3 regions of the Afifella sp. H1R genome follow, and region 1 is predicted to be linked to each of the others. Evidence: riboswitches for the same ligand, from Rfam matches in the RefSeq annotation. Region 1 holds a riboswitch; each other region holds the start of a gene.

Region 1 (10,589 bases):
GGATGCGGTTTCGGCCTTCAAGGGCGCCAGAGCCGATAGCACGCGTGTCCGCGAGACCCTGCAGCGCATCGCGTATGAGCGCTGGCAGAGCGAGGCCGTGTGGTTCGGACACGGCACGGTGCAGCCAGGGCCGCATGTCGTCGAGTACATGCCGATCGGGAGTCACCACACCTGGTATGGCCTCCTGTTCGTCAAAGGCCTGGTTGGAGTCTGGGCTCTCCTCGTCCCGCTGGTTTGGCAGTTCTGGATCGTCGCGGTCGATTCCGTCAAAGGCCGCCGCGGACGGCTCCCTCTCGGCATCGTCCTCGTCTTCATCATCCTGAGCTTCGGCGAGAACATCGAGATCGAAGCCTATCTCCTGTGGCCGGCGTTGCTTCTCCTCGGCATTCACGCCCGCGAAATGGAGCGCGACCGGGTGCCCGCAGGATCAAGGAAAGCTTGAGGACAGCCCGGCATGCAACTTTTGCGCACATTCGACTCCCCCTGACGCCCGAGCGCAGAGCGCTCGGCGGGCACAGGCACCGAGGTCGAACAGGGTCCAACTCGGGCTCGGCCGCGCCGAGCCTTGTGCCTAGGCGCTGAGGAACACATGAATGCGGTAGTCATGATGATCGAGGCAGCCTCCACGATCATCCTCGCCATCATATTTCTCGCTCTTCTTGGAGAGCGCCTGGAGGGTTCCTTCTGGCGTCGGAGCATCGCGTTCGGCCTCGTCTTCGCAGCGACCGGTATCCTCGTCATGCTCAACCCGGTCGAGCTGATGAATGGCGTGCGCACCGATCCGAGAAATGCGGTGGTGGCGCTCTCCGCAGCATTGGGCGGGCCGGTATGCGCTCTCATTACCGCCGTTCCGATGATCGCGCTCCGCCTTCATTTCGGTGGCGTGGGGGCCGTTCCCGGAGCCGCCAGCATCGCTTCTGCCGCGATCTGCTCCAGCCTTCTCTGGTATGCCTGGACGAAGTACCTCGGGCGCGAGGCGTCGCAGCGCTATATCCTCTATCATGCGCTCAGCGCAGCCGTCGTGCCCGCCCTGGTCATCGGCGTGATGACCGCCGTGCCCTGGGAGATCTTTCTCAAGTCGGCCTCTCTCTTCGTCCCGGTGAACTTTGTAGCTGTCCTCCTGATGGGCCAACTCGTCATTCGCGAATACCAGCGGCGCTGGGCGATGGCCGCAAACAACGAAGCGCAAGCGCGCTTGCAGGCGACCGCCAACAATGCCCCGGGGGTCTTATTTCAGATCGCGCGGAGCCAGGATGGCCAGCTGGACCTGCGCTATATCTCCGATGGTGCGAGGCGCATCCTCGACATGGACCCGGAGGATTTCGTCCAGGATCCGACCAAACTCACTCGGCTGATTTCCCGCCAAGACGGCGAAAAGTTACGCCTCGTTTTGGAGGATTCGGCAGAGACCCTGGAGCCCTGGGCTTTCGAGGCGCAATGCATGCATCCCAGAGGCCGGATCCTTTGGGTGCGCGCTGTGGCAGAACCGCGGGGCTACGGGGATGACGAGATCGTCTGGGACGGCTTTGCCTATGATATCAGCGACCAGAAGCGCTCCGAGCGGATGAAGAACGACTTCATCTCCACGGTGAGCCACGAATTGCGCACCCCTTTGACCGCGATCCACGGCGCGCTGGGGCTCGTCGCTGCAGGAGGAGCAGGTCAACTCAGCGCAAAAGGCAACAGCCTCGTTTCGATCGCCTATGCCAACAGCGCAAGACTGGTGCGTCTCATCAACGACATTCTGGATATCGAGCGGATCGAATCCGGAAGGATGCACTTCGACATTCGACCTCTCGCGATCCGCCCCCTCCTCGAAGCGGCCGTCGAGGCGCTGTGCGCTTACGCAGCGGAGCTTGAAGTCTCGATCGAGATCGAAGAGACCGCTCCCGGTCTCGTCTGTCTGGCCGATCAGGATCGTCTCAGCCAAGCCTTCGTCAATCTGATCTCCAATGCGGTAAAATTCTCCCCGTCAGGAGGCACCGTTCGCATACGCATTGCACAGCGAGCAGGCCGAGCCCGCATCTACGTGAGCGACGAGGGGCCGGGCATCCCGCAGGAATTCCACACCCGCATCTTCACAAAGTTCGAACGGGCCAACTTCTCCGACAACCAGAAGGTTGGTGGCACCGGTCTCGGCCTTTCAATCACCAAGGCGATCATCGAGCACCTCAACGGCGAGATCGACTTCCGCAGCACAGAGGGCGGCGGGACGATTTTCTTCGTTGACCTGCCGAGTTTTCCTGCGATGCACCAGCTTGCTGCAGAACGCGACAGCCGCAAGCTCGCAAGCGCCTGAATATCGTCTTCCCGCCACCAATTGATAGACAAGCCGCATGGCGAAAACGTCTCCGCTGAGACGCTCTAATCACGCCACCAAATCGGTTTGCAGGCCCGCCGCTCCCCCGAACCGAATCTGAGGCGAAGGGGAAGGTGCCGAGCCCCAACTCCCGCACGCCGTTGGCAAATTCCTCGATATCCATCCGCGCCTTCCCGCTTCGCCGACGTCACATGGGTCATCGGCGCCAGCACATCGGGGAGGTTATGGATCGGGTGCTCGTCATTGGTGGGAACCTTCGTCGTTTAGATCGAGGTCGCCAAGGCCCGGATCATCGCTCGATGCTTGTCGGGCCGGCGCATTTCCACTAGGTCTGAAGACGCTCACACGGGGTGCCCATACGGGCTGAGAGGCTTATCCGCCAACCCGCTGAACCTGATCCGGCTCGCACCGGCGGAGGGATGGAGAGCTTTCGTTGCCGCGAATGCGCCCCTTCCCGCTTTCAAACGACAAGGAGGCGCCCTTGGGCTCGCTGCAATCCCCTTCCATCTTCATAGCATCAGCCGTCGCCGCACTGTTCTTCGGCGCAATCGCACCCGCCGCAGCGCAGGAGGAGAAGCCCTCGCTGACGGTCTACACCTATGAGAGCTTCGTTGCCGATTATGGGCCGGGGCCGCAGATCAAGGCCGGTTTTGAGGCGGTTTGTGGCTGCACGGTGAAATGGGTCGGGCTGGAGGACGGCGTTGCGATCCTCAACCGTTTGAAGCTCGAAGGTGCTTCGACATCGGCGGAGGTCGTGGTCGGGCTCGACACCAACCTGACCGCTGAGGCCAGGGCGACAGGGCTCTTCGCACCGCATGGCACCGACACATCTGCGGTCGACGTGCCCGGTGGCTTTTCCGATCCAGTTTTCGTGCCCTATGATTATGGCTGGTTCGCCGTCGTCTACGACAGTGAGGCGATCGATGCCCCTCCGCAAAGCCTGGAGGAGCTGGTCAGCGGCGATCCGGAGGAGAAGATCGCCATCCAAGATCCTCGCAGCTCGACACCGGGTCTCGGGCTGCTTTTGTGGATGAAGAAAGTCTATGGCGACAGCGCCGAAGCGAAATGGCGAGAGTTCTCCGAGCGTACCCTGACAGTGACGCCGGGCTGGAGCGAAGCCTATGGGCTCTTGACGAGCGGCGAAGTCCCGATGGTGCTGAGCTATACCACCTCGCCCGCCTATCACCTGATCGAGGAGGAGAGCGACCGCTACCGCGCGGCAGCCTTCGATGAGGGCCATTACATCCAAATCGAGGTCGCCGGCCGCATCGCAAGCTCCGAGCACCCAGATCTCGCCCGCGACTTCCTCGCTTATCTGATCTCGCCCGCGGCGCAGGACGCGTTGCCGACCACCAACTGGATGCTGCCGGCCGCAGCGACCGCCTCGCCGTTGCCCGCCGCCTTTGAGCAGCTGGTGACCCCGGATAAGACCCTGTCTTTCGATCCCCAAACGGTAGCCGACAGCCGACGCGCCTGGACGCAGGAATGGCTGCAGGCGCTCGGTCGCTGAGGCTCTCCGCGCGTCCGATGACAGGTTCGACAGATCGACGTTGGCGTGTCGCGGCAGGACTTGCCGCCGTTGCCGCGCTCGCCGTGTTTTTGGGCGGCGCATGTTTCGCCTTGCTCGCCCAAGCCGATGCGGCGCCGGACCTGCTTGCCTTGGCATCGGACCGCTATTTGCGGGGGGTGGTGCTGTTCACGCTGGAACAGGCGGCCCTTTCCACCCTCCTTGCAGTGGCCGGTGCCCTGCCGCTTGCAGTGGCCCTCCACAGGGCTCGGTTTCCCGGCCGCGGCCTCGTCCTGCGTCTGTTCCTCCTACCGCAAGCCCTGCCGGTGCTGGTCGGCGCCTTGGCGATCATCGCGGTGTGGGGCCGCAACGGCGTCGTCTCGGATCTGGCCGCCACCCTCGGATTCGATCGCCTCAACGTCTATGGGCTGTCCGGCATCCTGATCGCCCACACCTTCTTCAACCTGCCGCTCGCCGCCCGGCTGATGGTCGCTGCTCTCGACGGCGTGCCGGCAGAAAGCTGGAAGCTCGCCGGGCATCTTTCTCTCACGCCCCTCACCACCTTCCGCGTCCTCGAATGGCCGGCAATCCGCACCGCTCTGCCGGGCGCGACGAGCCTCATCTTCATGCTCTGCGTCACCAGTTTCACGCTGGTCCTGACATTGGGTGGCGGGCCGGGCGCCACCACCCTGGAAGTCGCGATCTATCAGGCCCTGCGCTACGATTTTAATCCGGGCCTCGCGGTTTTCCTGGCGTTGATACAGATTGTGCTGACCGGCCTTGCGGTCGCCGTCACGCTGCGGCTCGGCCAGACAACGCCCGGCGGCTTTACACTCGGGCGGCGGGCACGGCGCTACGACCCTCACCAGGGCTTCGTTCGCGCGCTCGATCTCGCGGTTCTGACCGTGGGGATCGCCTTCGTCCTCTCGCCGTTCATCGCCACGATCGTTGCCGGTCTGCGCTCCGATCTGATCGCACTGCTGGCCGATCCAAACGTCCAGCGGGCCGCGATGACAAGCGGCGTCGTGGCGTTCGCGGTGGCGACACTCGCGCTCTTGCTCGCCGCGCCTCTCCTCTTGGCGCGACAGGCATTGGAAAGTTCTCCCTCTTCGAGGGGTCGCGCAGCCTGGCGCGGGCTCTTCGAGCTGTCGGGCAGTCTCGTGCTCGTGGTGCCGCCGATCGTCATCGGCGCCGGCTGGTTTCTTCTGCTGCGCCAGGTGACGGACGTTTTCGCGGCGGCACCCGTCGTCGTTGTCGCCACCAATGCCGTGATGGCGACGCCGTTTATCGTGCGTATTCTCGCACCGGCGCTTGCCGCCTCGGCACAGCGACACGATCGCCTTGCCGAGAGCCTCGGCCTCTTCGGGCTGGCGCGGCTGCGCCACGTCGAATGGCCCGCGCTGAAAGCGCCGCTGGCCCTTTCCTTCGCCTTTGCGCTCGCCCTGTCCCTCGGAGATCTTGGTGCGGTGGCGCTTTTTGGCAGCCAGGATTTCGTCACCCTGCCCTATCTGCTCCTGCAGCGCATGGGCAGCTATCGCACCGCCGACGCAGCCGGGCTGGCGCTGCTGCTCGGGGTCTTGTGTCTCACCCTGATGGCACTCGCGGAGCGCGGGTTTCGCCGGGAGGAAGGCCGATGAGCGCCCTGCCCGCCCTCGTCTTGGACGGCCTAAAATACACCTATGAAAGCGCCCCGATGCGCTTCGACCTCACGGTCGCGCCTGGCGAATGGCTGGCGATCATCGGCCAAAGCGGTGCCGGCAAATCGACCCTCCTCGACATCATCGCCGGCTTTCTGATGCCCGAGCGCGGCCGGGTGACGATCTCCGGCGCCGACATGACGGGCGTGCCCCCCTCGCAACGCCCGCTCAGTTTCGTGTTTCAGGAGAACAATCTCTTTGCCCACCTGAGCGCCGTGCAGAATGTGGGGCTCGGAATTTCCCCGAGATTGCGGCTGGGCCCGGCCGAGCGGCAGCGGGCGGCTGAAGCGCTGGAGGCCGTCGGCCTTGTGGGCTTCGAAGACCGCAGGCCGGGGGAGATGTCCGGCGGCGAACGCCAGAGGGTCGCGCTTGCGCGCGCCTTTGTCCGCCAGCGCCCTCTGCTCCTGCTGGACGAGCCGTTTGCCGCGCTCGGTCCCGCCCTGCGCAGCGAAATGCTGGCGTTGTTGCGCGATCTACAGCGTCGGGCCGGAACGATGACGGTGCTGATGGTGACGCATCATCCGGAGGATGCCCTGGGCTTCGCCGACAACGTCGCCTTCCTCGACAAGGGGCGTTTCGTCACCGTTGGGCCGACCGAGGAAACCCTCTCAGCCTCGGGCATTGCCGCGGTAGAGAGCTATCTCGGAACGCGCGCCCTCTCTTAAACGCGGTATCCGGCAATACGGCGTCAGGCCAGGCAGATTTGTGTCGGCGCCGCAAACGAGATGCGGCAAAACGAAGAGAACTCGGTGCTTTTTCTTTGGATGGCAGCGAACGCTGCCTATACGCATTTTGCCCTCTCTTGCGTTTGCCTCCGCATTCGTCGAATACTTGCGCCCCGCAAAACACGAGACGCCATACCAATCATATCAGGCGCAATCAGGCGACTGCTCTAGTCGCATCTCTAAATACACAAGGAGAACACAAGAAACTCGAATCGGACGATGCGCTTAAACAAGCCGAATACAAAGAACGGCGCAGGTGCATCGAAACCCCATGGGAGGAAACTTGGGATGTCCGAGACTTGTCCGCACGTCGATGTGGTTCACTCTGCGATCGCGGCCGGGGCCGCCGCGCAATCGCCGATGGTCGCGTCCTGGAGCCGCTCGGCGCGTCTCTATGGGCTCGACCCGGCCAACAGGCACCCGCCTCACCGGCTGACGGCGAGCGAATTCGCCCTGGTGCGCGAGCGGATGGAGCCATGGATTCGCGCCGCCGAAGCCAGTCTTGATCAGCTCTTCAGCGCTGTCGGCGCGGCGGGGTGTTGCGTGCTCCTTGCCGACAGCGACGGCGTGCCGGTCGAGCGTCGCGGCGAGGCCGGCGACGATGCCATCTTCGACGACTGGGGACTGTGGCCAGGCGCTCTGTGGAGCGAGGCAACGGAAGGCACCAACGGCATCGGCACCTGCGTCATCGAGCGCCGCCCCGTCACCGTGCACCGCGACCAGCACTTCTTTGCGCGCAACGGGGCGCTCGGCTGCATGGCGGCCCCCATCCATGACCACAACGGCGAACTCGCCGGCGTTCTCGACGTCTCCTCCTGCCGCACAGACCTCACCGAGACCTTCGCCGGGCTCATCGCGCTCAGCGTGCGCGAAGCGGCACGGCGGATCGAAGCGGAAGCGTTCCGGCGCACGTTTGCGCATGCGCGGATCCTCGCCGTCTCGGGGCTGGAGCACAATCCGGCGGCGCTCGTCGCGGTGAATGCCGACGATCTCGCCGTCGGCGCATCGCACAGCGCGCGCGTGGCCTTGGGGATCAAAGGCAACCTCGCCAAAGCGCCCGTGCCGGCCTCCGATCTCTTGAGCATCCCGGGCGCGGAAAGTCTGGAGGACGCGGAGCGGGCCGTTCTTGCCCGCGCTCTCGCCCGCACCGGCGGCAACGTCTCCGCGGCGGCGCGCATCCTCGGAATTTCGCGCGCGACCTTCCATCGCAAACTCGGCGCAAAACGGCCGGAGGCGGCGACACAAGATCCCGCGGCTCCCTGTCGCATTCCTGCGACAGATGGAGCCTCTCTCCCGCTGGAGGGGGGCTGACAGGCCTCCAGGCGACACCGATCCTGTTGTCCAGGGCGCCCGAGAGGAAACGCTTTTCTCTCGCCAAGAGCGCCCGGTTAGGGAGAACAGCAATGGATCAACTGGAACGGCCGTTCGGCGAAACGCGGCTGCCTTTCGCCACACGCTACGACAATTACATCGGCGGCAAATGGGTGGCGCCGAAGTCGGGTCGGTATTTCGACAACGTCACGCCGATCACTGGCCAATCGCTGTGCGAAGTGGCGCGCTCGGATGCGGCAGACATCGAGGCGGCGCTGGACGCCGCCCATGCCGCGAAAGACGCCTGGGGCAAGACCAACGTCGCCCAGAGGGCCTTCATCCTCAATCGCATCGCCGACCGGATGGAGGAGAATCTCGATCTCCTCGCCACCGCAGAGACCTGGGACAACGGCAAGCCGATCCGGGAAACGAAGGCCGCGGACCTGCCGCTTGCGATCGACCACTTCCGCTATTTCGCCGGCTGTGTGCGGGCGCAGGAAGGCACGCTCTCCGAAATCGATCACGAAACGATCGCCTACCATTTCCACGAGCCCTTGGGTGTCGTCGGCCAGATCATCCCATGGAATTTTCCTCTTCTCATGGCCGTGTGGAAGCTCGCTCCGGCGCTCGCCGCAGGTAATTGCGTGGTCTTGAAGCCGGCCGAACAGACGCCCGCCTCGATCATGGTGTTGATGGACGTCATCGGCGACCTTCTGCCTGAGGGTGTCCTCAACGTGGTCAATGGCTTCGGGCTCGAAGCCGGCAAGCCCCTCGCCTCCTCCAACCGCATCGCGAAGATCGCCTTCACCGGCGAGACGACGACCGGCCGGCTGATCATGCAATACGCCAGTCAGAACCTCATCCCGGTGACGCTGGAGCTTGGCGGGAAATCGCCGAACATCTTCTTCGACGACGTGTGCGCGGAAGACGACGATTTCTTCGACAAGGCCATCGAAGGGTTCGTGATGTTCGCGCTCAATCAGGGCGAAGTCTGCACCTGCCCGTCGCGGGCGCTGATCCAGCACTCCATCTACGACCGCTTCATGGAGCGGGCATTGGAGCGCGTGAAAGCCATCAAGCAGGGCAATCCGCTCGACCCGGAGACGATGATCGGAGCGCAGGCATCGAGCGAACAGCTCGAAAAGATCCTTTCCTATATCGACATCGGCAAACAGGAAGGGGCCGACATTCTGGTCGGGGGCGAGCGCAACCATCTCGGCGGCGAGCTGGAAGGCGGCTATTTCGTCCAGCCGACCGTCTTTCACGGCAACAACAAGATGCGCATCTTCCAGGAGGAAATCTTCGGCCCCGTCGTGTCGGTGACGACCTTCAAGGACGAAGAAGAAGCGCTGCATATCGCCAACGATACGCTCTACGGCCTCGGATCCGGCGTGTGGAGCCGCGATATGAACCGCTGCTACCATTTCGGCCGCAACATCCAGGCCGGGCGCGTCTGGACCAATTGCTACCACGCCTATCCGGCCCATGCAGCTTTCGGCGGCTACAAGCAATCGGGGATCGGTCGCGAGACCCATTCGATGATGCTCGACCACTACCAGCAGACGAAGAATCTGCTCGTCAGCTACAATCCCAAGAAGCTCGGCTTTTTCTGAACGAGCCACCGACGAAGGCCCGGCGACTTGGGGGCCGCCGGGCTTCTTTTCCAAGACAAAATCCAAGGGAGGAAGACAATGGCGAAGACCATGAAGGCCGCAGTCGTGCGCGAATTCGGCAAACCGCTGAGCGTGGATGAGGTGCCGGTTCCCGAACCCGGGCCAGGACAGATCCAGGTCGCGATCCAGGCCTCAGGCGTCTGCCACACCGATCTTCATGCGGCCGAGGGGGACTGGCCCGTCAAACCGAACCCGCCTTTCATTCCGGGCCATGAAGGCGTCGGCTATGTCTCCGGTGTCGGAGCGGGCGTCACCCGCGTCAAGGAAGGCGACCGGGTCGGCATCCCGTGGCTCTACACGGCCTGCGGGCATTGCGAGCATTGCGTGGGCGGCTGGGAGACCTTGTGTGAATCCCAGCAGAATACCGGCTATTCGGTGAATGGCGGATTTGCCGAATACGTCGTGGCCGATCCCAATTATGTCGGCCATCTGCCGGACAATATCGGGTTCACCGAAATCGCCCCGATCCTGTGTGCCGGCGTGACGGTCTATAAGGGCCTGAAGATGACCGATGCCCGCGCCGGCAACTGGGTGGTCATCTCGGGCATCGGAGGCCTCGGCCACCTCGCCGTGCAATATGCCAAAGCGATGGGCTTCAACGTCGCCGCGGTCGATATCGACGATCACAAGCTCGATCTCGCACGAAATCTCGGCGCCACACTGACGGCGAATGCCGCCAAGGAAGACGCTGCCACGAAGATCAAGAAGGAGACGGGCGGAGGGGCACACGGTGTTCTCGTCACGGCCGTCAATCTGAAGGCCTTCGAGCAGGCCGAGAACATGGTCCGCCGTGGCGGCACGATCGCAATGAACGGTCTGCCGCCGGGCTCTTTCCCAATCTCGGTCTTCGACATGGTCCTGGCGGGCATCACCGTTCGCGGCTCGATCGTGGGGACCCGTCTCGACCTTCAGGAGGCGCTCGATTTTGCCGGGCACGGCAAGGTCAAGTCGATCGTCAATCCGGTGAAGCTGGAAGACGTCAACAGCGTCTTCGAGAAGATGCACAAGGGCCAGATCGACGGCCGCGCGGTCATCGAGATCGCCGCCTGAGATACCAGCTCGGTGGGGCGGCAATGCTGCCCCACCTTCCCGCCACGCCCTTTGAAATTCGCAAGGTGAAAGCGATGGGCTCAGTCTCCGCAACGCCAGCCGCACGCGAGCTCCTGCGGGAGATTATTGCCGACCATGGCCCTGTCCTCTTCCATCAATCCGGCGGCTGCTGCGACGGCTCCTCGCCGATGTGTTATCCGGAAGATGGATTTCTAATCGGCGAGCAGGATGTGAAGCTCGGCGAGATCGACGGCATGCCCTTTTATATCGGCGGGGCGCAATACGAGCGCTGGAAGCACACCGATC
Region 2 (10,589 bases), 1.8 Mb from region 1:
GTCCGAGGGCAAAGACGATTACCCGCAGGACGCCCGGATCGAGGGCGCCGGTGTCGAGGACGAAACGCCTTCTGCCCGCAAGTCGCGTTGGAAGAAGGAAAAGAAAGCCAAGGGCGAGGCCAGAGACGAGGCCGTTGCGGCACCGCGCCATGACGATGGCTCAGAGAAGGTGCGGACATCGCGCGCGCCGGCGCTGATCGCGACCGTTCTGGTTCTGTTGATCGCGCTCGGCATCGGAGCGGTCGTCTATTCGCAATGGGATACGATCGTCACCGCGTATGACGATATCTCCGGCCAGGTTTCCTCCGACGAGACGGCACAGGGAACGGCTCCGGGGAAAGCCGAGGACAACACCTCCTCGTCGCCTTTGACGGGCCTCATCGAGAGCCAGGGCGAACGCGTGGAAGGCAAGGACGAGGATCGTCTCCTCTCCGGGCCGGAAGCCGAGACGCCCGATACCGGACCTTCCACGAGCCAGGAAGAGCCGATGGATGCGCCACTCGACGGTGCGCCGAGCGATGAAGGTCTGCCGGACGACACGGGCGAATCAGATGGCGCTGGTCTGCCGGCCGACGAGACGCAGCCGGGCACGCCGGACGAGCTCTCCGAGACGGCGCCCTCCAACGACAATGCCGCGGGACAGGCCGCGAGCGGTTCGCTCGTCGGGCAAAGGGCGATCTTCTACGAGCAGGGCGAAGACGGTGCCGCCGGCAAGGCGGTGAACGGCGCCGTGTCGTGGTCGACGGTTCAGCGCGGGGACGGAGGTGCCGCCATTCAGGCGAAGATCGACGTGCCGGAACGGGATGCCGAGGTGACGATCACCATCTCCAAGAACAATGACGTCGCCTTGCCCGCGAGCCATCTCATCGAGATCGCCTTCACAGGTTCGCTCGACGACACGGTGGCTGTGCAGCGGGTGCCGGCCTTGGTGATGAAGCCCAACGAGCAGGCGCGCGGACAGCCGCTTGCAGGCGCTGCCGTCGACGTGACCGGGGATCTCTACTGGATCGCGCTTTCCGACACACCCGATCAGGTGGAGCGCAATCTGGAACTTCTGCGCAGTGGTTCCTGGTTCGACCTGCCGATCCTGTTCGAGGGCGGCAAGCGGGCCCTGATCACCTTCGAGAAGGGTATTCCGGGCGACAAGGTGTTTGAGAATGTGATGCAGAGCTGGGGCGATTCCTGATCGCCCCAGCCTGACTGGCTTTTACCGAACGGGCCTTTACCGAACGGCCTGGGCGTAGCTTTCCAGCTCCGGTACGGTCTCGATCAGTCCCTGATCCTTCATGAATTCCGCGAACCGCTGATAGCGGCCGGCGTCGAAGGCGCCGGGGCTTTTCGAAAAGCGGCCGACCGTATCCATGAAGGCGCGGCGATTGAGCTCGTCGCCGAGATCGGGATGCGCCTTCGTGAAGATCTCAAGCGCTTCCTCGGGATGGTTCGTGAGATAGAGCGTGGCGTGTTCGATCGCCTTCAGAAAGCGCGGCAGCCGGTCGTCGTCGAGCTTGTCTGAGCGCGCGATGAAGATGAGCTCGTCATAAGGCGGCACGCCGTGCTCCTCGGGATAGAAAGCGCGGCCGGGCTTGCCTTCGATGTCGAGCTGATTGAGCTCGACATTGCGGAATGCGCCGATGACGGCGTCGACGCGGCCTGCAAGAAGGGCCGGTGAGAGTGCGAAGTTGACGTTGACGAGATCGACGTCGTCGAGTGTCACGCCGCTTTCTCCGAGCATCATCTTCAGAAGCACATCCTCGAAGCCTCCAACCGAGAAGCCGACCGTCTTCCCCTTGAGGTCGGCGAGCGTCGTCACATCGCTGCCTTCCAGAACCACGAGCGAGTTGAGCGGCGTCTCGACGAGCGTTCCGAAGCGCGCCAGCGGCAATCCCTCGGCAACCTGGAGATAGAGGTTGGGCTGATAGGAGATCGCGACATCGCCTTCACCTGCCGCAACGAGGCGGGGTGGGGCGCTCGGGTCGGCCGGCGGGATCATTTCCACATCGAGGTCTTCCTCGGCGAAATAGCCCTTTTCCTGCGCGACGACGAGCGGCGCGTGGTCGGGGTTCACGAACCAATCGAGCAGCACGGTCAGGTGGTCCGCGGCTGCGGCGGGCGATGCCGTCAAGATGAGCGCCAGAAGCATCAGGCGCAGGCGGTCGAGCATGGTCATTTCCTCTCTTTTCGGATCATGTCGGGGTTTCGGAGATCGTCTCAGGCGATGCTCGCTTCTCCCGGCACCCAGCCGAGGAGGCGGCGCAGGACGAGATCGATCAGGGCGCGCAGCAGGATCGCCATGGCGGCGAGCAGGAAGAGGCCGACGAAGACGCGGTCGGTCTGCATGCGGGCATTGGCCTGCAGCATGACGAAGCCGAGGCCCGCGGATGCGCCGACCCATTCGCCGACCACGGCCCCGATCGGGGCGATCGCGGCGGCGACCCGCAGACCGGAGGCGAGGGCCGGCAGGGCGGCAGGGATACGGATGTAGCGGAAAGTGTCGCGACGCGAGGCACGGTTGAGCCTTGCGAGATCGAGAAGGCCCGGATCCGTGCGCTTCAAGCCGTCGGCAAAAGAGGTCGCGACCGGAAAATAGATGATGAGACCGGCCATCACGACCTTGGACGCCATGCCGAAACCGAACCAGATGACGAGAAGCGGCGCGATGGCGAAGACCGGAAGCGCCTGGCTTGCTGCCAAAAGCGGCATAGCGAGCCTTTCAAGTGCCGGCGACGCGACGACCAGGATCGCAGTCAGGGCTCCGACCAGCGCTCCGACGACGAGCCCGACCACGATCTCCGTCGCGGTGACGGCGGCGTTGCCGAGATAGTAAACGGGAAGGGCGGAGAAGGCCGCCACGAGATCGCTCGGCGCCGGCAGGATGAAGCGCGGCACGCCGGTTGCGCGCACGAGCCCTTCCCACAAGGCCAGGAGCGCGATCGCGATCGATAACCGGATTGCGAGAATAGCCAGCACGCGCCCCTTTCATGGCAGAGATCATGCGTGCTGGAGAGACTGAGGCCCGTCCCTTCGCCGGCATGATCCGGATCAGGTTCAAAGGGTTCGGCCGCCATCACGGCCATCTCAGCGCGGTTTGTCCGCACACCCCTCGGAAACGCCCACCATAACTTTCCGGCCGAGCCTTGCAAGCCGTCTCACGGCGCCGCTGGGGCGCGTTTGCGATCTCATCCGTGGTCCCGATGCGTGACAAGTTTGTCGCAGAGGGATAGAGGCGGGGAAATGCGTGTCCTCTTTGCCCCTTTTCGTTGGCTTTTCGATCAACCCTATCTGCTCTTGACGCTCACCTCGCTCTTCTGGGCCGGCAATGCGGTGGTCGCGCGGGCGGTGATCGATGATTTCTCACCGATCCTTTTCGCGCAGCTGCGCTGGGGTGGGGCGGCGCTGTTGATCCTGCCTTTCGCCATGAAGGCCCTGCGCGCGGACTGGCCCGTGATCCAACGTCATCTCGGCGTGCTGACGCTGATGGCTTTGTGCGGCATCACGCTCTTCAACACGCTTCTCTACTGGGCTCTCGAATATACGACGGCGCTCAACGTCGTGCTTCTGCAGGCGACGACGCCGCTTGCCATCGCCTTCGTCGTTTTTATGCTCTTCCGCGAGCGGCTCACCTTCGGCCAGCTTGCCGGGATCGTCGTCTCCCTCATCGGCGTCGTGGTCATCGTCTCGCGCGGGCAATTGCAGGTGCTGGCGCATCTGCGGCTCAATCCGGGCGACGTGATCATGCTGGTCGACGTCGTCATCTATGCCACCTACTCCGCGCTTTTGAAGCGGCGGCCGCCTCTTCACTGGCTGAGCTTTCTGGCGATCACCATCGGGTGGGGCGCCATCATGCTCCTGCCGGCAAGCGCGCTCGATCTTTTGCACGGCGGCCATATCGACATCAATGCAGCGAGCCTTGCCGCGCTCTTCTACGTCGCCGTTTTTCCCTCAGTGCTCGCCTATATCTGCTTCAACCGGGGCGTCGATCTCATCGGTCCGAACAGGGCGGGGCCCTTCTTCCATCTGGTGCCGTTCTTCGGGGCCATTCTCGCTGTCTTCGCCCTTGGCGAGACTTTTACCTACGCCCACGCTTTCGGCGGCGTGTGCATTCTCGGCGGCGTCTTCCTGGCGAGCCGGAGGCAGCGCCTCAAGAATCGGGTGGAGCCGGAGAGAAGCCTCTCTTAGGGCTCGTCACATGGACGCCAAAACCCTCCCCACATCTGCACGCGCCGCGTCAGCCGAGGCCTCTCTCGATCTCGGCAGCCTGACGCTTCTCGTCCTTCTGTCGCTCCTCTGGGGCGGCTCGTTCCTGTTCATGCGCGTCGCGGGCGCGGAGGTGCCGGTCTTCACGCTCGTGCTTTTGCGCGTCGGCATCGCGGCTGCGGCACTCTGGGTTGTCATCATCGCTTCGGGGCGGCGCCTGCCGAGCCGGGGTGGGATTTATCTGCGCGCGCTTTTGATGGGTTTTCTCAACAACGCCGTGCCGTTTTCGCTGATCACCTTCGCGACCGTGGAAATCGGTGCGGGCGCGGCCTCCATCCTCAATGCGACGACGCCGATCTTCACCGTTCTCATCGCGCATGTTCTGACGGCGGACGAGAAGATGACGACGAACAAGGTCACGGGCGTCGTTCTCGGTTTTCTGGGTGTTGCCGTGATGATCGGCCTACCGGCCCTGCGCGGGCTGACGGCCGATTTTCTGGCCGTTCTGGCGATGCTTGCCGCGGCGACGTCTTATGGGTTTTCGGCGGTCGTCGGAAAGGGATTTCGGGCGACCGATCCCGTCGTGGCGGCGGCGATGCAGCTTTCCGCATCGACCCTTTTGATGGTTCCGGTCGCATTCCTCATCGACCGGCCCTTCGCCACGGCAATGCCCGGCATGGCCGCGATCCTTTCGATCCTCGGCCTGGCACTTCTGTCCACGTCCTTAGCTTATGTGCTGTTTTTCCGGATTCTGGCGCGCGCCGGCGGCACGAACGCGATGCTCGTCACGCTTCTCGTGCCGGTGAGCGCGGTGACGCTCGGCGTCGTGCTGCTCGGAGAAAGCCTGTCGGCGGGGCAGTTCGCCGGCATGGCCATGATCGGCGCAGGGCTCGTCGTCATGGACGGACGGGCCCTGCGGCGATTGCGGGGCGGCTAGAGCGTCCCATCCCTTGAGGGACAGATTTCTCTGTTTCGTCTCGGGAGGGTGCGCCGCCTCAGGCGTCGGCGAGGAGGCGCTGCTGGGCGCCGCGGTCGCGTTCCTTGGAGGCGCGGATCATCGCCTTCTGCACCTTTTCGAAGGCCCGGACCTCGAGCTGGCGCACACGCTCGCGCGAGACGCCGAACTCGCCCGAGAGCTCTTCCAGCGTCAGCGGCTCGTCGGAGAGACGACGCGCCTCGAAGATCCGCCGTTCGCGCTCGTCGAGCACCTCGATCGCGTCCTTCAGCATGGCGCGGCGCTGCTCGAGCTCATCCTGGGCGATGAGGTTCGTCTCCTGACTCTCCGTCTCATCGTCGGACAGCCAGTCCTGCCATTCGCCGCCTTCGCCCTCATTGGCGCGGATCGGCGCGTTGAGCGAGGCATCGCCGGACAGCCGCCGGTTCATGGAGATGACCTCCTCCTCGCTCACATTGAGCCGCTTGGCGATCGTCGCCACCTGCTCGGGCTTCAGGTCGCCTTCTTCCAGCGCCGAAATCTGGCTCTTGGCCTTGCGCAGGTTGAAGAAGAGCCGCTTCTGATTGGCCGTCGTGCCCATTTTCACGAGCGACCAGGAGCGCAGGATATATTCCTGGATCGCGGCGCGGATCCACCACATCGCATAGGTGGCGAGACGGAAGCCCTTGTCCGGATCGAAGCGCTTGACGGCCTGCATGAGGCCGACATTGCCTTCCGAAATGACCTCGCCGATCGGCAGGCCATAGCCGCGATAGCCCATGGCGATCTTGGCGACGAGGCGCAGATGGCTCGTCACCAGACGATGCGCGGCATCGCGGTCGTCATGCTCCTGATAGCGCTTGGCGAGGATGTACTCCTCTTGCGGCTCGAGCATGGGGAATTTGCGGATCTCGTCGAGATAACGAGACAAACCGCCTTCGGCGGTGGATACGACGGGGATGTTGCCTGTGGCCATCGGGATTGCCTGTCATCAGAAGAGTCGACACCGGGAGGCGCCGCGGAGCGGCCGCATCCTGTGCACTCGTGGATTGTCTTGGAGCAGAGCTTTCGACCCCGCCTGTCTAACTTTTGTCACGTCCTGGCTTGCGTCAAGCCTATCATGCCTCTCGCGATGCTGCCTAATTACGGCCTTGTAAGGCTTCAGAAGGCTTTCTTAAGGCGTTCAGAAGTGTCTCGAAATCGCTCGGCAGTTGCGAATGGAAGAGCACCGTCTCGCCGGTTTCCGGATGGCGAAAGCCGAGCGAGCGGGCATGCAGGGCCTGGCGGGCGAGGGTGTGGATGGCATCGGCCGCGTCTGCGGGAAGTTTTGCGACCTTCGACTGAAAGCCCGAGCCGTAAAGTGCGTCGCCCAGAAGCGGATGGCCGATATGGGCCATGTGCACGCGAATTTGATGGGTGCGACCGGTTTCGAGACGACAGGTGACGAGGCTTGCGAGCCCGTTCTGAAAGGTTTCCTCCACCCGGTAATGGGTGACGGCATGACGGCCGCCGCGGCGGACGGCACGTTTTTCGCGGTTCTTCGTATCGCGTTCGAGCGGGGCATCGACCGAGCCGGCGCGCAGTTGCGGCACGCCCCAGACGAGTGCGCAATATTCCCGCTTCAGCGGGCCTTGGCGGCCGTGATCGGCAAATTGCGCCGAGAGATCGCGGTGGGCGACATCGTTCTTGGCGATCACCAGAAGACCGCTCGTGTCCTTGTCGAGGCGATGGACGATGCCCGGACGGCGAATGCCGCCGATGCCGGAAAGCGTGTCGCCGCAATGGTGGAGGAGGGCATTGACGAGGGTTCCGTCGTGAGCGCCGGGGGCGGGGTGGACGACCATGCCCGCAGGCTTGTCGACCACGACGAGATGGGCATCCTCGTAAACGATCGCAAGCGGGATCGCTTCCGGCTTCGGTGTGGCTTCTTCCGGTTCCGGCAGATCCACTTCGACCGTCTCGCCGGGTTTGACCCGGTAGTTCGGCTCGTCTAATTTCCGCCCGCCGACGCGGACATGGCCGTCCTTGATCAAAGCCTTGAGGCGGCTGCGCGACAGACGATCGGCGCGGGCAGCCAGAAAGGCATCGAGGCGCAGGCCGGTTTCGTCCGGCTCCACAGTGTAATCCAACACGCTTTCGTGATCCTTCATGACGCCTCACGCATCCGCCAAAGAGCGCCCCGGAAAACTGCCGCCGGTGGGCGACGACGACGAAAAGCCTCTCGATCCGGCCGCAGAAAGAGTGCGCCGGCGGCTCGTCCGCCTGTTGATCGTTTCGTTCGGGACCATGGTTTTGGGCTTTGTCGCCGTGTTCGGCGCAATAGTCTACAAGCTCGGTCTCCTCGGAGCCCCGGCCGGGACGGGGCCGAGCGTCGCCGAAGTGCGGCTGCCGGCGGGATCCACCGTCACGTCGGCCGCGCTCGACGGCGACAACATCCTGCTGCGGATCAGCGAAGCGGCGCGCGGCGACGGGCAGGAGGGCCGGGGCGAAGAGCTTCTCGTCCTCGATGCGGCGAGCGGCACGATCCTGCACCGCATCAAATTGCTTCCGGGCGGCTGATCGAGGGCCTGTGAGTGCGGTTGGCTGGGGGCAGGGGGCTGTGCTTGCCGGAATAGGCGGCAAGACCCGCACGCGGCAAGACCCGCAGGTGGCAGGATCCGCACGCGCCAAGCCGCAATGGCGCGCTGCGGCTTTTGCTCCTTGTCGTGCCGTTGTTGTTTTGCGCCTTGCGCTGCTTTGAGTGTTTTGCACCTTGCGGCGTGTTGAGTGTTTCGCGCCTTGCAGCGCTGGCGGGGAACGAGCCTTTTGTTGTGATTTGCGGCATTCTATGTGGCGCCTCGTCCGCACAACGGGCCGGGTGGATCGGACGCAGTCCGGCTCGCAAGCGGGATTTTGATTTCTCGTCTTCTCGCCTCTTGCATCGCCGCGCGGGTCATGCCACATAGCGCCTCCGATGCTTCGCGCGGGCGCTTTCGCCTGCCAGGCTGACGCCGCTGCTCCCTTCGTCTAGCGGTCTAGGACGCCGCCCTCTCACGGCGGAAACAGGGGTTCGATTCCCCTAGGGAGTACCAGCGCCTAAGTCCTTGATATTTCCTCGGAATTTCGCGTTTTCGCCTGATTCGTACACAGCTTTGTACACAGGCGTTCTATGCATGTTCTGACCCGTGGAACCGGCTCCACCTTCCAGATTCGGGTGCCTTCCGATCTGGTAACGATTCTCGGCCATACTCCCTTCCGCACTACGCTCGGTTTTCTGCCCAAGCGAGAGGCGCAGCGGCGCGCGCGTCTTCTGGCCGGGCAGGCTGAAATCCTGTTCATGCGGTTGCGGCAGGCACGCCAGATGGTCGGCGACGACGAGAAAAGCTTTGATACCTCGCTGCGCTCCGACTTCGCCGCCGCCCTCGACGAGCTTGCCGGAGCACCTGCCGATAAATTCCAGAGCCTTCGGGAATACGAAGCGAAGCTGAAGGAGCTGGAGCAGCGCCTTCAGGAGAAGGAAGCCGCGCTCGCGCTCAAGGAAAAGGCGGTCGTCGATCTCAGCGAAGGTCAGGCTTCATCGGCCCACGCGGCGAGCACCGACGAGGAGACTTCAGAACAACCCGTTCCGCTCTTCAGCGAGGCCGCAGCGGAGTTCCTGAAGGGCAAGCGTGAGGCGCTGGGGCCGAAGAGCTCCTTCGTGGCACGCCGCGCCCTCGCTCTGCGCGCGTTCCGTGACATCGTCGGCGACCGACCTCTCAACGAGTACCGCTCTGCGGACCTCCAGGATTTCGTCGCTGTCGTCGGCAGGTTGCCGCGCGACTGGGCGAAGAGCCGTCGCTTCGCGGGGCTGAGCCTGCGTGAAGTGGCGGAGGCCAACAGAGGTCTGAAGCAGCCATTGCCGTTCCTCACGACGACGACCGTGAATGAATATGTCGCGGCGGTGCGCACGCTCTGGAGGTCGGCCCGGATCGACTACGAAAGCGTCCGCCCTTTGGAGAAGGCGCAACTGACGCTGCCCACAACTCTGCGGCGCCCGACCCGACGTGAGGGGATCGAGGTCGAGCATCTCAATCTCTGGCTTGCGGCGGCTGCTGCCTGCCCGAGGCCGGATGATCGGTGGCTGCCTCTTCTGGGGTTGCTCACCGGCGCGCGCCTTGCCGAACTCGTCTATCTGCAGGGACAGGATTTTCGACGCCTCGGCGAGCACTGGACCGTCGATCTTCGCACCGATCTGACGAGCGACAATGGCGATCCGCTCGAGCGCCGGGTCAAGACACAGGCCGGACGGCGGGTCTTTGCGCTTCACAAGACGCTCGATGAGCTTGGCTTCGTGGAATGGGCACGTGGGCGCGACGGCTTCATCTTCGATCTCCTCCACCGCGCTCAATGGCCAGCCCATACGGCCTCCAAGCGCATGCTGCGCCAGATGAAGGGTGTCGGCATCCACCTGCCGCAGGCGGGCGTCTTCCACAGCCTTCGCCACACGACGAAAGCCTGGCTGCGCGAGGAGGGACGTCCTCTCGGCACCGACAAACGCATGGAGAATTTGCAGGTCGGCCACGCACTGAGCGGGATCGACGACCATTACGGCTGGCAGAGCCTGCGGCGGAAGGAAGTCGAGCGGCTCGCAACCCTGCCACTTCTGGAAGGTCTCGATCTCTCGCCCTATCAAGGGCAGGTCGAAGAGGAGAGGGAGAAACCGAAGCCGCGCGGACCAGTTCGGAAGCGACCGTCTCCTCGCACGAAGAAGGCGAAGTCCCGCGCTCGTTAACCATGTTTGAGGTTTTGAGCTCACAACCTGGGCGGGTCCTGGCAGGCTGATCGTGTTCCCGATGACGGGAGCGTTAAGCGGCCACCGGCGCTGTTCCAGCAGCACCGATGGCCTGACCACACCAAGCAGTAAGGATGCTTGCCATGGCTATTGGCCGTCTTAGCCCGAACTGGGCGCTTTCCAAAATCCCCTTGTCGCTTGTCCGGCGCCCTGTCGGCATCGCCGGGTCGCACGCACCCGCGCGCCTGAGTTCGCTTTCCCTTTGATCTGACGATCAGGAGAGCGTCCGGCCGACGGCTGGCGCCTTCAGCGGATTTTCGGACATTGCAGATGCCTTTCGCTCGGCGTGTTCTCCGCGTCCGGGAACGACGGCGGCTGCCTCATGCTCCGAGCGATCCTCGCGGCGGACATCATCCCCTGTCCGACTGCAGGCGCTTGTCCAATCCCGCAGGAGCCTCCGGCGGCACCAGCCGTCTGTTGGCCGCTCTCTCCGATCGTCTTCCGAACATCCTCTTGAACTCAAGGAAGACATCCATGTCCGACACCATTTCCGCCACTTCTGATCTCTCGTCCCGCGCCCCCGGCTCCGAAGAGATGCCTCACTCCAACGAACGAGACTGCGAGACCGCGCACGCTGCGAAGAGCCTCCATCTCAGCCTTGAAGATCTTGCACCGACGTCCTTCTGCTCCACAGATCTCGGCAGCGTCACG
Region 3 (10,589 bases), 990 kb from region 1:
TGTCTCGCCTTTTTGTATCTCACGCTCCGGCGAACCGACGTTCCCCTAAAGAGCGACCTTCCGGTTCTCGCCGAGACGCGGTTCTTCACCCGTCTGCTTCGCCTTGATCAGGTTCCAGCGCCTGCGCAAGGAGTTGAAACCTTCCCAGTATTCGCCGCTCGAGGGCACCACGCGGATGACGGCGACATCCGGGTCGTCCTTGCCGCCTGGAAACCAGCTGTCGGCGTCGTCGAACCAGACCGCATCGATGAGGCGCTTGTCGGTGGTGAGGTAGGCCTGGCCCGACACCGAAACATATTCCCGGCGCCCGGGTCGCGCGAACGAGAGATTGACCTCCGGATGGGCGGCCAGCGCATCGGCCTTGTGCGACGATTTCCGTGTCAGGAGATGGAATTCGTGGGTGGACTTGTCGACATCGAAGCCCATCGGGCGAGAGCGCAGCTCGCTGCCGTCTCGGCTTGTCAGCATGCAGACGGTCACGTCTTCGATGAGATCGAAGAACTCCTCGATCGGCGCATCTGTCATCGGCGTGTCTCCTTGTTTCTCGGACGATTCAACGCCGGGCCTCCGGCTCGTGTTCCCGCTTCACGCGCGCCTCTTCGGCCTCCAAGAATCGCATGAGGGCGGTCTCCGCCGCGGAGAGATGTGTGCGGTGCGGTCCGCGCAGAAGATCGGCGCGCAGGCGTTCCTCCTGGAAGGCCTGGACGACCAGCGGGTGCACGTAGCTGGAGCGACATACGGCCATGGTATTGGCGAGCTTGTCGCTGACCTCGCGCATCACGGATGCGATGGCACGTTTGCGCCCAGCGTCGCTTTCCGGTCTTTCGTTTTCGACGAAGAGCTCAAGGGCCGCCGCGCTCGCGGCGAAGGTGCGGAAATCCTTCGACGTCACCTGCGCTCCGGCGGCGTTCTTCAGATATTGATTCAAGTCCCGGGCGTTCAGATAAGCGCGGCGACCGTCGCTCTCGCGATAGGCGAAGAGGCGGCGCTTGCCGATCGCCTTGAGCTTACGAAGTCGTGACGGAAGGCAGGTGTCCGGGATCACCTTGTGGATTCTCTTGCCCGATTTGCCAATGAAATCGAGCGTCACGGCGCGGCCGTTCAGCCGCACATCTTTTTTTAAAAGCGTGGTGGCACCGCGGGCGCTTTCGCAATCTGCCGTATCGCCTCGGTGGCCCGACCGCAACAAGGCTCGGTCGACGAGGCGTGCCGCGACGGCGGCGGAAAAGCATCTGTCTGTTTGGCGGCGGGCGAGATCGCGGGCAATCCGTTCACGGATTTTCGGTAGCGCCCGGCCGAAACGCAAAAGACGCTCGGCCTTGATGGCGTTGCGGACGTCCGTCCAATCCTCGTGATAGCGGTATTGCAGGCGACCTTCCTGATCACGTCCGACGGCCTGCAGATGTGCATGCGGATCCTCGGCGATGCAGACCGAGGTCCAGGCTGGCGGGATGACGAGGTCTTCCAGGCGCTGGCGCAGGCGGCGATCGCGGATGGTCTTGCCGGCACGCCTATAAGTGAAGCCACGCCCGCTGCGGCGGCGCTCGATTGTGAGATTTTCCGCGCAGATGTAGTTGAGCCCACACAATTCGGCTCGTTCCTGAAGCGTGTCGGCCATCGTGCCTCCAAAGGACGGGCACGAAACGGGCAGGAGAGAGCCCTGGTTCCTCGGCTGAGCGCAGAGCTTCCTAAGCCGGCAACCCTATGTTTATCAGAGGTTTGCCAAGATTGGGCCGGTTCGCTCAGTTCGTATAGCCGCGGCCGGCCGGTGAACGCGCCAGCCTCTGGCCACGTCTCGCTTCGCGATGGATGGTGTAAAGTGCGGCCGCGATGACGATGCCGGCGCCGATGAAGGTGCGCATGGCGGGGATCTCGCTGAAGATCAGGATGCCGAGGATCGTCGCCCAAAGGAGGCGGGCGTAATCGAGCGCCGCCAGCACGGTCGCTTCGCCGGCGCGAAATGCCTGTATGTTGCAGCTTTGTGCCGTGACCGAGACGAGCCCTATGGCGACGAGCAGGCCGAATTCCGTCCAGGTCGGCCACACCCATTGCCAGATGGCGAGAGGTGTCAGCAAAACACCCACGAAGACCGTCTGATAGGCGAGGATGGTGATCGCGAGATCCGAGCGTGACAGGAGCCGAATGATCACCATGACGAGGGCCGCCGAGGCGGCGCCCGCCACGGCGAGAAGGCCGTAGCCGTCGATGCCTGCGCCGGTCGGGTTGAGCATCACCATGACGCCGATGAAGCCGAAGATGATCGCGCCCCAGCGGCGAGGTCCGACCGCCTCTTTGAGGATGACGATGGCAAAGAGCGGGATGAAAAAGCTCTTGGCGAAGGCGATCGCGGTTGCATCAGCGAGCGGCAGATGAACAACCGCTGTGAAGCCGCAGAACATCGCAATGACGGCAAAGAGGATGCGTCCCGCGTGAAGGAGAGGGCGCCGCGTCGTCAGCGAACCCGGAAAGCCCCGGATGATCAGCGGCAGGGCGGCGAGAAACATCACCGACTGACGAACGACCAGGATTTCAGCGACCGGCAGCCTCGTGCCGATGAGCTTGATCAGCGTCATCATGATGGTGAAGAGAACGGTGGCGACGATGATCCAGGCGGCACCACGAAGATTGCCAGGCAGAGCCTGAAACCGTTTCGTCAGTCCGGCAGATGTTTCGCCGAACCGGCCCGTTCCATCCATGGCGTCTATTGACGCTTCGTCGCATTCTCCGTCAAGCTGTGGGCGGTCTTTCGTTCGTCGGCGCAGGCTCCCCGCTCGCGCCTGTCTCTCCTGCTTTCACGACGGATAATTGCGCTAATGACCGATCTGGCACCGCCAAAGTTTGGCATGGGGGCACGGGTGCGCCGTGTCGAGGATGAGGCTCTCATTCGCGGTGAGGGCCGCTACACGACCGATGTGAAGCCGGCCGGCACGCTGGCCGCCTTTGTCCTGCGTTCGCCGCTTGCGCATGCGCGCTTCGACACGCCGCGTCTTGAGGCGGCGCGAAAGGCGGAGGGCGTGAAGCTCGTGTGGACGGCAGCCGATGTCGCCGACATGGCCGCCATGCCCTGTCTCGGATCGGGGCCGGCCAAGGGCGAAATGCGCAAGGCCGAGGCGCCTGTTCTCTGCGAAGGCGTGGTTCGGCATGTGGGGGATGCGGTCGCTTTTGTCGTCGCCGATACAATCGAGAATGCGCGCGCAGCGGCGGAATTGATCGAGATCGATTATGAACCTCTGCCGGTTGCGGTCGGCACCGATCGGCTGCTCGAGACGGACACGCCGCTCGTATGGCCGGAGCACGGGACCAACCTCGCCTTCGAGTATGAGGTGGGAGACGCGGCCGCGACGGATGACGCGTTCGCCAGGGCCGACAAGGTCGCCCGGCTCAGCCTCGTCAACAACCGCCTCGTCTGCAACTATATCGAGCCGCGCGCGATCGTTGCCGAATACGATCCGGGGCAAGAACGCTGGACGCTGACGGTCGGCTCGCAGGGCGTGCACGGCATGCGCAAGGCGGTCGCCAAAGCGATGCAGGTGGATCCGTCGCGCCTTCGTGTCGTCACGCCGGAGGTCGGCGGCGGCTTCGGCCCCAAAATCTTCGCTTACCGGGAATATCCACTCGCGGCCAAAGCGGCCTTCGTGCTCGGTCAGCCGGTGCGCTGGGTCTGCGATCGCAACGAGCATTTTCAGTCGGATGTGCAAGGCCGCGACAACTTCGCGGAGGCGGCCATGGCGCTCGATCGAGACGGCCGCATCCTCGCCATGAAGGTCGATCTCACGGCCAATATGGGTGCCTATCTCTCGCAGTTCGGGCCGTATATCCCTTGGGTCGGGGTCTCGATGACGACCGGTCTTTACGACATCGAGATCGCCCATGTGAGCGTCAAAGGCGTCTATTCGAACACCGTGCCGGTCGACGCCTATCGTGGTGCCGGGCGTCCCGAAGCGGCATTCCTGTTGGAGCGGCTGATCGACGAGGCCGCGCGCGTAGCGGGTCTGGCTCCAGATGAAATCCGGCGGCGCAATTTTATCCGGCCGGAGCAATTGCCGTACGAGACCGTCACCGGACGGCTGTATGATACAGGCGAATTCGCTGGGCACCTGGATCGGGCGCTGGAGGTGTCGGACCACGCCGGTTTCGAGACGCGCGCTGCAGAGAGCAGGGCGCGCGGACGGCTCAGAGGCATCGGGATGGCGAGCTATGTCGAGGCCTGCGCTTTTGCCGGCTCCGAACCGGCGAAAATCGTGCTCGAAGACGACGGCCATGTCGCGCTTTTCATCGGCACGCAGGCGACAGGGCAGGGACACCGCACGGCCTATGCCCAGTTCGTGGCCGAGCGGCTCGGCCTCGATCTCGATCAGATCCGGGTGCATCAGGGCGATACCGATGCGCTGGAAACGGGCGGCGGCACGGGCGGCTCACGCTCCATCCCGCTCGGGGGTCCGTCCGTGCGCATCGCATCGGACAATCTTGCGGAAAAGCTCAAGGATCTGGCGGCCGATGCGCTGGAAGCGGCTGCGGGCGATATCGAGCTTGCCGCCGGAGAGGCGCGGATCGTCGGGACCGACCGGGCGATTTCGTTCGCCGACCTCGCCGCCAAAGCAGGCGACCGCGCCGAAGTGACGGCGATCGGAGAGTTCAAACAGGCGGAAGCGACCTATCCGAACGGCACGCATGTCTGCGAATTGGAGATCGATCCGGAGACGGGCAGCACGCGTATCGATCGCTACACCATCGTCGACGATTTCGGGGTGAGCGTGAATCCGCTGCTGCTCGAGGGTCAGGTGCATGGCGGTGTGGCGCAGAGCATCGGCCAGGTGCTTCTGGAGAACACGGTTTATGACGAAGACGGGCAGCTTCTGACCGCAAGCTTCAGCGATTACGCCATGCCGCGCGCGTGGGACACGGTTTCCTTCCATTTCGAGACGCGCAACGTGCCTTCGACGCACAACGTCCTCGGCATCAAAGGTGCCGGGGAGGCGGGAACGATCGGCGCGACGCCCGCGGTCATGAATGCCGTTGTCGATGCGCTTTATCGAGAGTACGGGATCCGCCATCTCGACCTGCCGGCGACACCGCTGCGGGTGTGGAATGCCATTCAAGCCGCAAAGGCGGCGCTCCCCGAACAACGAGGCTAGGGTGACCAAAGACGAAGCGGACTGCCGGCGTAACGCGCGGCAGAGCCGAGGCGGTGGGCAATCGTGACTACAGCGACCCGCGCCATCATTCTCAAGGTCAGCTCGACCATTGCCTTCGCGCTGATGCTTTCCTGCATCAAGCTCGTCGGCGAGCGTGTGCCGACCGGCGAGATCGTGTTCTTTCGCTCCGCCTTTGCGCTCGTTCCGCTCCTCGGCATGCTCGCCTGGCAGAACAAGCTCAAGGAGGCCGTGCGCACCAAAGATCCCTGGAGCCATGCCCGTCGCGGCCTCATCGGGGTGACCACGATGATGCTGTGGTTTGCCGGCGTCCAGCGCCTGCCTCTGCCCGAGTCCATGGCGATCAGCTACGGCGCGCCTTTGATGATCGTCGTGTTGGGCGCCCTGATCCTGCACGAAACGGTGCGCATCTATCGTTCGACCGCCGTTGCGGTCGGTTTCGTCGGCATCATGATCGTGCTGTGGCCGCGCTTCGATCTTCTCTCAAGCGGTGAACTCGGCGGGCGGGAATTCGTCGGCTCGCTCTGCGCGCTCGGCTCCATGGTGCTGACGGCGGTGGTCGCGATCCTCATCCGCAAGATGACGGCGACGGAATCGACCTCCGCCATCGTCTTCTATTTTTCCGTCACGTGCACGGTCGTGGCGCTTTTCACCATCCCGTTCGGATGGGTCATGCCCGATACGGAAGAGTTGATCCTTCTGACCCTGTGCGGGCTCTTCGGCGGTCTCGGGCAGATCTCCCTGACCGCCGCCTATCGTTATGCCGAGACGTCGACGATCGCGCCTTTCGAGTATGCCTCGATGATCTGGGGCACGATCGCCGGCTATCTGCTCTTCAATGAAATTCCCGGGATCAACGTTGCCGTGGGCGGAGCGGTCGTCATCGCTGCCGGCATCTTCATCATCTACCGCGAGCATCAATTGGGGCTGGAGCGGCGAAAGATGCGCAAATTGTCGACGCCGCAGGGGTGAGGCGGATGAGCCTCAGAACGCCTTGAAGGTGGGAATCGTTTTGGTGTCCTGGATGCCTTCGATGACGTGCACCTTTTCCTGCACGAAGCGGCCGATGTCGTCGTCGGGGCTCAGATAGAACTTTGCCAGAAGGTCGTAATCGCCTGCTGTGGAATAGATTTCAGACGCGATCTCGGCGTCGGCCAGGGCGGTTGCGACCTGGTAGGCCTGGCCGAGCTGGCATTTGATGAGTACGAAAAACGGGGTCATGGCAGTCTCCTTGGCCGGGAGAAAACCGCAACTGTCCGGTCGCGGCAAGGGCCAAGCGGCCGATGCTTGCAAAGCGGTTCCGAGACCACTAGATCGGAAGACGTCTCAGGGGGTGCCGCTGCAATCTGTAGGTGGCTGAGAGGCGATCCGGCCAACCCCTCGAACCTGATCCGGTTAACACCGGCGGAGGGATGGGATGATGCCGAGAGATCCTCGTCGTTCATTTGCTTCCGCTTCGGGCCGGGTCCGAAGTGGGAGAATTTCATGCCTATGACGATCGACGAGGTCTTTGCGGCGCTGACGGATCTGCGGGCGCGCCAGCCTCTCGTCCAAAACATCACCAACTTCGTTTCGATGAGCGTCTCCGCGAATGCGCTTCTCGCCCTCGGCGCGTCGCCCGCGATGGTGCATGCGGAAGAAGAGGTCGGCGATTTCGCCAAGCTCGCGGACGCCCTCGTCGTCAATATCGGCACGTTGTCGCCCGCCTGGCTGCGCGCCATGAAAAAAGCCGCCGAGGCCATGGGGGAGCAGCAGAAGCCCTGGGTGCTCGACCCGGTGGCGACGGGCGCGACGCCATACCGAAGCGAGGCCGCGAACACACTCCTGTCCCTGCGGCCGACGATCGTGCGCGGCAATGCGAGCGAGATCATGAGTCTCGCAGGCGAGGCGGGCGCACTCGGCAGGGGGGTCGATTCTCTTGCCGCCTCCGATCAGGCCGTTGCGGCGGCGAAGGCGCTGGCGCGGACATCGGGAAGTGTCGTTGCCGTGACTGGCGCGACCGATTACGCGACAGATGGCGATGAGGTCGTTTCGGTCACCGGCGGGCATGATCTCATGCCGCGCTCGACCGCCCTCGGCTGTGCGCTTTCCGCCTGTGTCGCCGCATTCTCGGCCGTGCGGCCGCCGCTCGAAGCGGCGATCGCCGGGCTTGCCGTTTATGCCGCTGCCGGCCGGATCGCCGGTGAGCGATGCGGCAACGGGCCTGGCCATCTTCCGGCCGAGCTTTGTGACGCGCTTTTCCGCATGGACAAGGATCTTCTTGCCGCTCATTCCGGTATTGGCGCCGGAAGCGGGGAGGCGAAATGATGCGTCATCCGTTCGATCTTTCGCTCTACCTCGTCACCGATCCGAAGCTTTGCGGTCCGCGCAATTTTTTCGAGACCGTCGCTGCGGCCGTCAAAGGTGGCGTGACGCTGGTGCAGCTGCGCGACCCCGACGCCGGCACGCGCGAACTCGTTGCCATTGCGCGTCGCCTGAAGGCGCTGTTGGAGCCCATGGGCGTGCCTCTCATCGTCAATGACCGCATCGATGTGGCGCTCGCGGCCGAGGCTGACGGCGTGCATCTCGGCCAGAGCGATATGGACGGCGCGGATGCAAGGCGGCTGATCGGCGAGGAACGCATCCTCGGCATTTCCGTCGGCAGTGTGACCGAGCACGAGGCGTCCCGGGACGCTCTTTCTGGCGCCGATTATATCGGGGTCGGGCCGGTCTATACCACGGCCACCAAGCCCAATGCCGGTGCGGCGATCGGCCTGGAGGGGCTTGCCACGGTCACGAGGGATGTCGGGCTTCGATCCGTTGCCATCGGGGGCATCGGCGCTTCCAATGCCGCTGAATGCATCGCTGCCGGGGCCGAGGGCGTTGCCGTCGTGTCCGCCATCATGGGGGCGGACGATCCACAAGCCGCCGCCCAGGCGCTTCTTGAAGAAATTCGTACAGCGAAGGACACACAATGACGGCCATCGCACTTTCGATTGCAGGCACAGACCCGACCAGCGGCGCCGGCATCCAGGCCGACCTCAAGACTTTCTCCGCCCTTGGCGTCTATGGCGCGACGGTGATCACGGCGCTGGTCGCCCAGAACACGTGCGGTGTGAGGGCCATTCACGACGTGCCCGCGGATTTCGTGGCGGCCGAGATGGATGCGGTCTTCTCCGACCTCGCCGTCGGTGCGACCAAAATCGGCATGCTCTCGAAGCCGGAGGTCATCGAGACCGTGGCGGAGGGGCTGACGCGGTGGGAGCCCGGTCCCGTCGTCCTCGACCCGGTGATGGTGGCGGCCTCCGGCGATCCGCTCATTGCCGATGAGGCCGTGACGAGCCTGCGCGAGAGACTTTTCCCGCTTTCCGCCGTGATCACGCCCAATCTGATGGAAGCGGCCCGCCTGCTCGACGAGGAGCCTGCGGACAATTCCGACACCATGCTGCGCCAGGCGCAGGCGCTTGCCGATTTCGGCGCCGGGGCGGTCCTTCTCAAAGGCGGGCATGGCAACGGCGATGAAGCCGCGGACCTGTTGTGGTTCGAAGGCGAGGCCCATTGGTTCAGCGCGCCGCGCATCGACACCAAGAATACACACGGTACCGGCTGCACGCTGTCCTCGGCGATTGCGGCGGGGCTTGCCAACGGGCTCGGCCTGCCGGAGGCGGTCGATGCCGCCAAAGCTTATGTCCACAACGCCATCGTCAATGCGGACCTCCTGGAGATCGGCAAGGGGCATGGACCGGTTCACCATTTCTACCGGCAGTGGAGGAATGGATGAGCTCCGGCCACAGCCTCAGCCGGCGCGGCCTTCTCACCGGAGGGGCGGCGGTCGCAGGTGCTGGCGCACTTGCCCGACCGGCAGTCGCCCAAAGCCGCATCGAATGGTCGATGGTCACGTCGTGGCCGAAGAACCTGCCGGGTCCCGGCGTTTCGGCGGAACGGATCGCACGCGATATCGAGACCGCGTCCGGCGGGCGCATGGTCGTGCAGGTGCATGCGGCAGGTGAGATCGTCCCGGCTCTTGCCGTGTTCGATGCGGTGTCGGAAGGGACAGCCGAGATGGCGCATACCGCCTCTCTGTTCTGGGCCGGCAAGGCGAAGGTCGCTCCCGTCTTCACCGCGGCGCCTTTCGGCCTGACCCCTCTGGAGCATATTACCTGGATCGACCATGGCGGCGGTCAGGAGCTGTGGGACGAGCTTTATCGCCCGTTCGGGGTGAAGCCGTTCATGGCCGGAAACACCGGCTTTCAGATGGGCGGCTGGTATCGCGGCGAGATCGCCTCGCTCGACGATTTCAAAGGCCTCAAGATTCGCATGCCGGGCCTCGGCGGTGAGGTCGCGCGCCGGCTCGGGGCAACGCCCGTTTCGCTGCCGGCATCGGAGATTTTGCCGGCACTCCAGTCGGGGACGATCGACGCGACGGAGTTTTTGGGGCCCTGGTCCGATCTCGCCATGGGATTCTGGCAGGTCGCGAAGAACTATTACTGGCCGGGCTTCCACGAGCCGAACGGAACCGGCGAGGGCCTCGTCTCGATCTCCGCGTGGGAGAAGCTGCCGGACGATCTCAAGGCGATCGTGCGTCATGTCCTTGCGGTGGAGAACATTCGCGGTCTGGGCGAGGCCGAATGGGAAAATGCTCGGGCTCTGGAACAGCTCACGCAGGAAAAGGGCGTGGTGCTCCGGCGGTTTCCCGACGATTTCCTGGCTGCAGCGCGTCAGGCGTCCGACGAGGTCTTCGACGAGCTTGCAGACGCCGGCGGCGTGCAGGTGGAGATCGTCGAAAGCTACCGCTCGGCGCGGGCACGGATGCAGCCCTGGTCGGAAGTGAGCGAGGCGGCGCTTCTCGCCGCCCGCCGTTGATTTAAGCGCTCTCGCCTAACGCGTCGAAGGGCAGGGCGCGCCGCAGGGGGCGCAGGCGACGACGTCGCTCGTTCCCGTCTGATGCAGAGGCGGTGACAGGAGATGGTCGGCAAGAACGAGCAGGAGCCCGAGCGTCACGAAGCCGAAAAGAAGATAACGCGCCATCACCGCCTCAATTCGCCAGACCGAAGGCAGGCCTCATTCGGATCCCGATCAGAGTGCCGAGAAAGGCCGACGCGAACCAGATCCAGCCGTGCAGGGAACCCGAGGCGATGCCGCCGAGGAAGGCTCCGATGTTGCAGCCGAAGCCGAGGCGGGCGCCGTAGCCCATCAAAAGGCCGCCGATGACGGCGGCAAGTGCGGATTTCGCGCTCGGCAGAGGCGCCTTGGCGAAAGATCCCGCAAGTGCGGCGGCCGCCATTGCGCCCAGCACCAGGCCGATATTCATCACCGAGGTGACGTCTGCGAGAAGCGAGGTGTGCAGCGCCTGATCGCCTTTCGGCCATTGCCAGAACTCGTACGCCGACATGTCGATGCCGATCGCCTGTGCCGCCTTCGCGCCCCACAGAGCGAAACCATAGGTGATCGTCCAAG

The links. Region 1 has a riboswitch for thiamine pyrophosphate ahead of thiB (thiamine ABC transporter substrate binding subunit). Riboswitches for the same ligand answer to the same signal wherever they lie in the genome.
Region 2: it holds a riboswitch for thiamine pyrophosphate, as region 1 does, so the genes downstream of both, L0F51_RS09710 (ABC transporter permease) here and thiB (thiamine ABC transporter substrate binding subunit) in region 1, are expected to answer to the same signal.
Region 3: it holds a riboswitch for thiamine pyrophosphate, as region 1 does, so the genes downstream of both, thiM (hydroxyethylthiazole kinase) here and thiB (thiamine ABC transporter substrate binding subunit) in region 1, are expected to answer to the same signal.

The regions. Positions count from the first base shown of each region.
Region 1 covers NZ_JAKEDY010000001.1:286,717-297,305, reverse strand. The annotation lists gene L0F51_RS01410 (hypothetical protein) at 1-442, shown strand, start outside; gene L0F51_RS01405 (ATP-binding protein) at 590-2,299, shown strand; TPP riboswitch at 2,656-2,757, shown strand; gene thiB (thiamine ABC transporter substrate binding subunit) at 2,763-3,830, shown strand; gene thiP (thiamine/thiamine pyrophosphate ABC transporter permease) at 3,848-5,464, shown strand; gene thiQ (thiamine ABC transporter ATP-binding protein) at 5,461-6,189, shown strand; gene L0F51_RS01385 (GAF domain-containing protein) at 6,538-7,560, shown strand; gene adh (aldehyde dehydrogenase) at 7,653-9,173, shown strand; gene adhP (alcohol dehydrogenase AdhP) at 9,252-10,283, shown strand; gene L0F51_RS01370 (DUF779 domain-containing protein) at 10,307-10,589, shown strand, end outside.
Region 2 covers NZ_JAKEDY010000001.1:2,052,014-2,062,602, reverse strand. The annotation lists gene L0F51_RS09720 (hypothetical protein) at 1-1,186, shown strand, start outside; gene L0F51_RS09715 (ABC transporter substrate-binding protein) at 1,223-2,161, opposite strand; gene L0F51_RS09710 (ABC transporter permease) at 2,209-2,967, opposite strand; TPP riboswitch at 3,000-3,111, opposite strand; gene L0F51_RS09705 (DMT family transporter) at 3,232-4,176, shown strand; gene L0F51_RS09700 (DMT family transporter) at 4,187-5,131, shown strand; gene rpoH (RNA polymerase sigma factor RpoH) at 5,190-6,104, opposite strand; gene L0F51_RS09690 (RluA family pseudouridine synthase) at 6,268-7,278, opposite strand; gene L0F51_RS09685 (hypothetical protein) at 7,277-7,687, shown strand; tRNA gene L0F51_RS09680 (tRNA-Glu) at 8,124-8,199, shown strand; gene L0F51_RS09675 (DUF6538 domain-containing protein) at 8,277-9,878, shown strand; gene L0F51_RS09670 (hypothetical protein) at 10,413-10,589, shown strand, end outside.
Region 3 covers NZ_JAKEDY010000001.1:1,279,793-1,290,381, reverse strand. The annotation lists gene L0F51_RS06155 (pyridoxamine 5'-phosphate oxidase family protein) at 46-525, opposite strand; gene L0F51_RS06150 (DNA topoisomerase IB) at 554-1,618, opposite strand; gene L0F51_RS06145 (DMT family transporter) at 1,743-2,696, opposite strand; gene L0F51_RS06140 (xanthine dehydrogenase family protein molybdopterin-binding subunit) at 2,814-5,135, shown strand; gene L0F51_RS20130 (DMT family transporter) at 5,199-6,125, shown strand; gene L0F51_RS06130 (Lrp/AsnC ligand binding domain-containing protein) at 6,138-6,374, opposite strand; TPP riboswitch at 6,473-6,583, shown strand; gene thiM (hydroxyethylthiazole kinase) at 6,639-7,460, shown strand; gene thiE (thiamine phosphate synthase) at 7,457-8,110, shown strand; gene thiD (bifunctional hydroxymethylpyrimidine kinase/phosphomethylpyrimidine kinase) at 8,107-8,913, shown strand; gene L0F51_RS06110 (TRAP transporter substrate-binding protein) at 8,910-9,995, shown strand; gene L0F51_RS06105 (hypothetical protein) at 10,011-10,160, opposite strand; gene L0F51_RS06100 (YeeE/YedE family protein) at 10,168-10,589, opposite strand, start outside.